Azotobacter salinestris: one gene and its partner. Each later gene encodes a partner of the first gene's protein in a complex. Links are inferred from orthologs where the notes say so. Each region holds a gene or a part of one and is shown on either strand. Other genes may lie near its edges.

Evidence for each region.
Region 2: the proteins of rpsG (region 1) and tig are in contact, whole or in part, in a crystal structure (PDB 3GTY), measured with the Thermotoga maritima proteins. The link is inferred for Azotobacter salinestris from one-to-one orthologs. Residues at the interface, in WP_004081843.1 of Thermotoga maritima: Lys34, Lys52, Lys55, Glu59, Arg62, Gln63, Glu66, Asn67, Lys69, Val71, Arg95, Ala109, Lys110, Lys111, Gly112, Arg113, Pro114, Glu117, Glu121, Ile124, Ala125, Tyr127, Asn128, Asn129, Thr130, Gly131, Lys135, Asp139, Arg142, Met143; in WP_004081061.1 of Thermotoga maritima: Glu122, Val124, Val129, Leu130, Tyr133, Glu188, Gly259, Ile262, Tyr263, Glu266, Ser270, Glu273, Gln274, Glu277, Arg308, Gln311, Ile312, Ser315, Tyr316, Glu325, Arg329, Arg336, Leu363, Phe366, Trp367, Arg373, Leu377, Arg381, Leu384, Glu387.

What each region holds. Positions count from the first base shown.
Region 1 is NZ_CP045302.1:3,409,970-3,413,645, forward strand. The notes cover bases 1-2,904. They hold rpsG (30S ribosomal protein S7), read left to right. Parts: upstream 1-1,169; coding sequence 1,170-1,640; downstream 1,641-2,904. Other genes in these bases: rpoC (DNA-directed RNA polymerase subunit beta'), read left to right, coding at 1-554; rpsL (30S ribosomal protein S12), read left to right, coding at 692-1,063; fusA (elongation factor G), read left to right, coding at 1,670-2,904. Also shown: more of fusA, read left to right, coding at 2,905-3,676.
Region 2 is NZ_CP045302.1:4,840,280-4,843,907, reverse strand. What follows is about bases 813-3,628. They hold tig (trigger factor), read right to left. Parts: upstream 2,968-3,628; coding sequence 1,657-2,967; downstream 813-1,656. Other genes in these bases: GCU53_RS23020 (IS630 family transposase), read left to right, coding at 3,199-3,628; clpP (ATP-dependent Clp endopeptidase proteolytic subunit ClpP), read right to left, coding at 932-1,552; clpX (ATP-dependent Clp protease ATP-binding subunit ClpX), read right to left, coding at 813-829. Also shown: more of clpX, read right to left, coding at 1-812. UniProt on the Bacillus subtilis protein: Involved in protein export. Acts as a chaperone by maintaining the newly synthesized protein in an open conformation. Functions as a peptidyl-prolyl cis-trans isomerase.

The DNA of each region.
Region 1 (3,676 bases):
ATCCGCACGACATTCTGCGTCTGCTGGGGGTCAGCGCGCTGGCCAAGTACATCGTCAACGAGATCCAGGATGTGTACCGCCTGCAGGGCGTGAAGATCAACGACAAGCACATCGAGACCATCCTGCGGCAGATGCTGCGCAAGGTAGAGGTCAGCGAGGCGGGAGACTCGAGCTTCATCAAGGGCGATCAGGTGGAGCTGACTCAGGTCCTCGAGGAAAACGAGCAGTTGGCGACCGAGGATCGCTTCCCGGCGAAATACGAGCGTATTCTGCTGGGCATCACCAAGGCGTCGTTGTCGACCGAGTCGTTTATTTCCGCCGCCTCCTTCCAGGAGACTACCCGCGTTCTCACCGAGGCTGCGGTTACCGGCAAGCGTGACTACCTGCGTGGCCTGAAGGAGAACGTAGTGGTGGGCCGGCTAATTCCTGCCGGTACCGGCTTGGCCTATCACAGCGAGCGCAAGCGCAAGCGTGATGCCGAGAAGCCGGTGCGGGTGAGTGCGGAGGAGGTCGAAGCCGCCTTGACTGAGGCCCTCAACACCAGCGGTAACTGACAGACATCGCCCGGCCCTGCGCCGGGCCTTGCCTTGACTGGGATCGGGAGTCTCTTTAGACTAACGGACCCTAAATTTGGCAGGGCGAATCGCTCTGCCATTTTGTTTATGTCGAAAGACAACAGTGGAGCTAGTAGATGGCAACTATCAACCAGCTGGTGCGTCAGCCGCGCAAGCGTCTCGTCGACAAGAGCGACGTGCCTGCGCTGCAGAACTGCCCCCAGCGCCGTGGCGTGTGCACCCGGGTGTACACCACCACGCCGAAAAAACCGAACTCGGCACTGCGTAAGGTCTGCCGTGTGCGCCTGACCAACGGTTACGAGGTCACCTCCTATATCGGCGGCGAGGGGCACAACCTGCAGGAGCACAGTGTAGTGCTGATCCGTGGCGGTCGTGTCAAGGACCTTCCGGGTGTCCGTTACCACACCGTGCGCGGTTCGCTGGATACCACCGGCGTGAAAGACCGCAAGCAGGGTCGTTCCAAATACGGTACCAAGCGTCCGAAGTAGTTCGGCGCGCCAATTTTCTATTTGTTGAGTCGATAAGAGTAAGGTCGGACGTGGCCTTGGTGGCTACCGTTCCGAGCTAACCTGAAGACCGTTTGAGGGCTTATCAATGCCAAGACGTCGTGTAGCAGCCAAGCGTGAGATTCTGGATGATCCGAAGTACGGAAGCCAAATTCTTGCCAAGTTCATGAACCACGTGATGGAAAGCGGCAAGAAGGCGGTTGCCGAGCGCATCGTTTATGGCGCGCTGGATACCGTCAAATCCCGCAAGAACAGCGATCCCCTGGAAATCTTCGAAAAAGCACTCGACGCCATCGCTCCGCTGGTCGAAGTGAAGTCCCGCCGCGTGGGTGGTGCGACTTACCAGGTTCCGGTCGAGGTTCGTCCGTCGCGTCGCAATGCGCTGGCCATGCGCTGGCTGGTGGACTCCGCACGCAAGCGTGGCGAGAAATCTATGGCCCTGCGTCTCGCTGGTGAGCTGCTTGACGCCTCCGAGGGCAAGGGCGCTGCTGTGAAGAAGCGTGAAGACGTGCATCGCATGGCCGAGGCGAACAAGGCGTTCTCGCACTATCGTTTCTGAATTCAGCTTCCATCTACGAGGACCTCATTGTGGCCCGTACAACCCCTATCAATCGCTACCGTAACATCGGTATCTGCGCCCATGTGGACGCAGGCAAGACGACGACTACGGAGCGGATCCTGTTCTACACAGGCGTCAACCACAAGATGGGCGAGGTGCATGATGGCGCCGCCACCATGGACTGGATGGTGCAGGAGCAGGAGCGCGGTATCACCATTACCTCCGCTGCGACCACCGCCTTCTGGCAAGGCTCGACCAAGCAGTACGACAACTATCGCGTAAACATCATCGATACCCCCGGTCACGTGGACTTCACCATCGAAGTGGAGCGCTCACTGCGTGTGCTGGACGGCGCTGTGGTGGTGTTCTGTGGTACCTCCGGTGTCGAGCCGCAGTCCGAAACCGTATGGCGTCAGGCCAACAAGTACGGCGTGCCGCGTATCGTCTACGTGAACAAGATGGACCGTGCTGGTGCCAACTTCCTGCGCGTCGTCGAGCAGATCAAGAAGCGTCTGGGCCACACTCCGGTCCCGGTACAGCTGGCCATCGGCGCGGAAGAGAACTTCCAGGGTCAGATCGATCTTCTCAAGATGAAGGCGATTTACTGGAACGAAGATGATCAGGGTATGACCTACCGCGAGGAAGAGATTCCGGCGGAGTTGCAGGGGCTTGCCGAGGAGTATCGCTCCAACATGGTGGAGGCTGCTGCCGAGGCCAACGAAGAGCTGATGAACAAGTACCTTGAGGGGGGCGAGCTGTCGATCGAAGAGATCAAGGCTGGGCTGCGTCAGCGCACCATCGCGTGTGAGATCGTCCCGGCTGTATGCGGTTCCTCCTTCAAGAACAAGGGTGTTCCGCTGGTTCTCGACGCCGTTATCGAATTTCTTCCGGCTCCGACCGAGATCCCTGCAATCAAGGGCGTGCATCCCGATAACGAGGAAATCGTCGACGAGCGTCATGCTGACGATAACGAGCCGTTCTCGGCGCTGGCGTTCAAGATCGCTACCGACCCGTTTGTGGGTACCTTGACGTTTGCTCGAGTGTACTCGGGTGTTCTCAGCTCTGGCGACTCGGTTATCAACTCGGTCAAGGGCAAAAAAGAGCGTGTAGGGCGTATGGTGCAAATGCACGCCAACACTCGCGAAGAAATCAAGGAAGTGCGTGCTGGTGATATCGCGGCGCTGATTGGTATGAAGGACGTCACAACTGGTGACACCCTGTGCTCGATCGAGAAGCCGATCATTCTCGAGCGTATGGACTTCCCGGAGCCGGTAATCTCCGTGGCGGTCGAGCCGAAGACCAAGGCTGACCAGGAAAAGATGGGTATCGCCCTTGGCAAGCTGGCACAGGAAGACCCGTCTTTCCGCGTCAAGACCGATGAGGAAAGTGGACAGACCATTATTTCCGGTATGGGCGAGTTGCATCTGGACATTCTGGTCGATCGCATGAAGCGCGAGTTCGGTGTCGAGGCTAACATCGGCAAGCCTCAGGTGGCTTATCGCGAGACCATTCGCAACAAGTGCGAGATCGAAGGCAAGTTCGTGCGTCAGTCCGGTGGTCGTGGCCAGTTCGGTCATTGCTGGATTCGTTTCGAGCCGGCTGACGAGGGTCAGGAAGGGTTGCTCTTCACTAACGAGGTTGTGGGTGGTGTGATTCCGAAGGAATACATCCCGGCGATCCAGAAGGGTATCGAAGAGCAGATGAAGAACGGTGTGGTTGCGGGTTATCCGCTGCTTGGTCTGAAAGCCGCCGTATTCGATGGCTCCTACCATGACGTTGACTCCAATGAAATGGCGTTCAAGATTGCGGCCTCCATGGCGACCAAGCAGCTGTCCCAGAAGGGCGGTGCGGTGCTGCTCGAGCCGATCATGAAGGTCGAGGTGGTTACTCCGGAGGACTACATGGGTGATGTCATGGGCGACTTGAATCGTCGTCGTGGTCTGATCCAGGGTATGGAGGACACCGTCTCCGGCAAGGTCATCCGCGCCGAAGTCCCGCTGGGCGAGATGTTTGGTTACGCTACCGATGTACGTTCG
Region 2 (3,628 bases), 1.4 Mb from region 1 along the record:
GACTTCGCACCTCGGCATTAAAGCCGATGCCACCCTTCGTCGACCGGTTCTGGATTACCTTCTCCAAACCGGAGAAGGCGCCACCGCAAATAAAGAGAATATTGCGGGTATCCACCTGCAGGAACTCCTGCTGTGGATGCTTACGCCCACCCTGCGGCGGAACGGAGGCCACCGTTCCTTCGATCAGCTTGAGCAGGGCCTGCTGGACGCCTTCTCCCGACACATCTCGCGTAATCGATGGGTTGTCGGATTTGCGCGAAATCTTGTCGATTTCGTCAATATAGACGATGCCCATCTGGGCCTTTTCGACGTCGTAATCGCACTTCTGCAGCAGCTTCTGGATGATGTTCTCGACATCCTCGCCGACATACCCCGCCTCGGTCAGGGTGGTCGCATCAGCAATCGTAAAGGGAACGTTCAACAGACGGGCCAGGGTCTCAGCCAGCAAGGTCTTGCCGGAGCCAGTCGGGCCGATCAACAGGATATTGCTCTTGCCCAGCTCGACATCGTCCTTCTTGTCACGCTGATTCAGGCGCTTGTAGTGGTTGTACACAGCCACAGCCAAGACCTTCTTGGCACGCTCCTGACCAATGACATACTGGTCGAGAATGGTACTGATTTCCTTGGGTGCGGGTAGCTTATGCGCACTACTTTCGGCCTGGGCTTCTTGCACTTCCTCTCGGATAATGTCGTTGCACAGGTCGACGCACTCGTCACAAATAAAGACCGAGGGCCCGGCAATCAGCTTACGCACCTCATGCTGGCTCTTGCCGCAGAAGGAGCAGTAAAGCAGTTTGCCATTGTCCTCGCCGTTACGGGTGTCAGTCATTCGATCAATCCAATCCGGTAGGCTTGCAACACAAGATGAAGGCAAATGCGGGCATTTTCAAGCCCAAGGGCAGCCTCAATTTCAGGCTGCCCCGATATGGGCTCAACCCACCAGCTGACGATGCACGAGTACCTGATCGATGAGGCGATACTTGACCGCTTCCTCACCACTCATGAAATTGTCACGATCCGTGTCACGGGCAATCACATCGATAGGCTGACCCGTGTGATGCGCCAGAATCTTGTTCAAGCGCTCACGAATGGTAAGGATCTCCCGGGCATGGATCTCGATGTCCGAGGCCTGCCCTTGGAACCCCCCCAGAGGCTGGTGAATCATCATCCGCGAATGCGGCAGGCAGTAGCGCTTTCCAGCAGCACCACCAGCTAACAGCAAGGCGCCCATGCTACAGGCCTGACCAATACAAATGGTGGAAACGTCAGGCTTGATAAACTGCATGGTGTCGTAGATGGACATGCCTGCCGTCACGGAGCCACCAGGCGAATTGATGTAGAGATGGATATCCTTGTCTGGATTCTCAGCCTCAAGGAACAACAATTGAGCAACAATCAAGTTCGCCATGTAGTCTTCCACTTGGCCAACCATGAATATCACCCGTTCCTTCAAGAGGCGCGAATAAATATCGTAAGCACGCTCACCGCGCGCGGACTGCTCGATCACCATAGGCACCAAGCCACCAGCGGCCTGGATTTCAGGCATTTGCATGAAATGATTGGTCATGTCCTGATTGCTCCCTAATGGTCAGGTCTTGAAATGCAAATAAGCCAGCACGAAGGCTGGCTTATGGATGTACTCACACGAGGGAAGAATCAGGCAGCTTGCGGAACTTCCGCCGGCTTGACAGCTTCTTCGTAAGAGACCGCTTTGTCGGTTACGTTGGCCTTCTGCAGGACAGTATCTACAACTTGTTCCTCCAGCACAACCGAACGAACCTCACCAAGCTGCTGCTCGTTGCCGTAGTACCACGCAACGACCTGCTCCGGCTCCTGATAGGCAGAGGCAATTTCCTCGATCAGAGCCTTTACCTTCGACTCATCCGGCTTGATCTCGAACTGCTTGACCATCTCCGCAACAATGAGCCCCAGTGCGACACGACGCCTGGCCTGCTCCTGGAACAGATCCGCCGGCAGCTGCTCCGGCTTGATATTGCCGCCGAACTGCTGCACGGCCTGGACCCGCAGGCGATTCACTTCGTTTTCGATCAAGGCCTTGGGCACTTCAATCGGATTGGCGGCCAAGAGGCCATCCATTACCTGGGTCTTCACCTTGGACTTGATTGCCTGGCCCAGCTCGCGCTCCATATTCTTGCCGACCTCGGCACGGAAGGCTTCCAAACTCGGCTCAGCGATACCGAACAAGGCAAAGAAGTCGGCATTCAGTTCGGGCAGCTCGGCTTCGGAGACCGAATTGACGGTTACCGTGAACTCGGCAGCCTTGCCCGCCAGATCCAGATTCTGATAGTCCGCAGGGAAGGTGAGCGACAGAACGCGCTCCTCACCGGCCTTCGCGCCAACCAGCCCCGCCTCGAAGCCCTCGATCATCCGCCCGGAGCCCAACACCAGCAGCGTGCCCTTGGCAGAGCCACCGGCAAAGGCTTCACCATCGATCTTGCCGACGAAATCGATGTTCAGTTGATCGCCATCCTGCGCCTCACGCTCGACCTGCGTATAGCGGGTATTCTGCTTACGCAGAATTTCCAGCATGTTATCGACATCAGATTCTGCAACTTCCGCCTGCAGACGCTCGACTGCAATATCCTCCAGGCCGACAACCTCGAACTCGGGATAAACCTCGAAAGTGGCAACATATTCCAGATCCCTGCCCTTTTCGAAAACCTTCGGCTCAACGGAGGGAGCACCGGCCGGCTTCAGCTTCTGCTCGACCACCGCCTCATAGAAGCTGGCCTGAATCAGATCACCCAAGGCTTCCTGACGAGCAGATTCTTCGTAACGCTGGCGAATCACACTCATTGGCACCTTGCCAGGACGAAAGCCAGGAATCTTGGCGCGACGAGCCGTCTGCTGCAGACGCTTGCTGACTTCGGTCTCGATGCGCTCGGCCGGCACGCCGATCGTCAGGCGGCGCTCAAGAGCGGAGGTGCTTTCAACAGAAACTTGCATGGATATTCCTCGTTGCACAGACGTTAGCCGGCCATTGACGGCCCCAAATCAAGGGCATGCATTCTAGTGGGTCAGATTGCAGAAGTCACCCTACAGAGAGCAGGCGGCATACGGGAGGGAGCAGGGAGATAGGAAATGGTGCGGATGAAGAGACTCGAACTCTTACGCCTTGCGGCGCTGGAACCTACTAAGCCTATCGAAAGTATTGTCATATTGAGAGACAATACCCCCATGAAATGCAAACGAAACTCCGACGGTCGAGCAATCGACCACCATTCCCTTCAGGTCATGCGTCAGCAGGCGATCAAGGCCGTTCGCGAAGGGCAGACCGTCCAAAGCGTGGCGGCCGCCTTCGGCGTCAATATCCGCAGCGTCTTTCGCTGGCTGTCCGACTTCGCCAATGGCGGACAGAACGCCCTGCTCGCCAAGCCGGTTCCCGGACGTCCCCCCAGGATCGGTGCCGAGGAAATGCGCTGGCTGGCACAGGCCGTTCGGGACCACTCGCCGCTGCAATACCGTTTCGAGTTCGGCCTGTGGACCTTGTCGCTGATCGCCGAATTGATCCGCCGCCAGTTCGGCAAGACGCTGTCGCTGTCCGCCGTGAGCCGAGTCATGAAGCTGCTCGGCTTCACCGCGCAGAAACCCTTGCATCGCGCCTGGC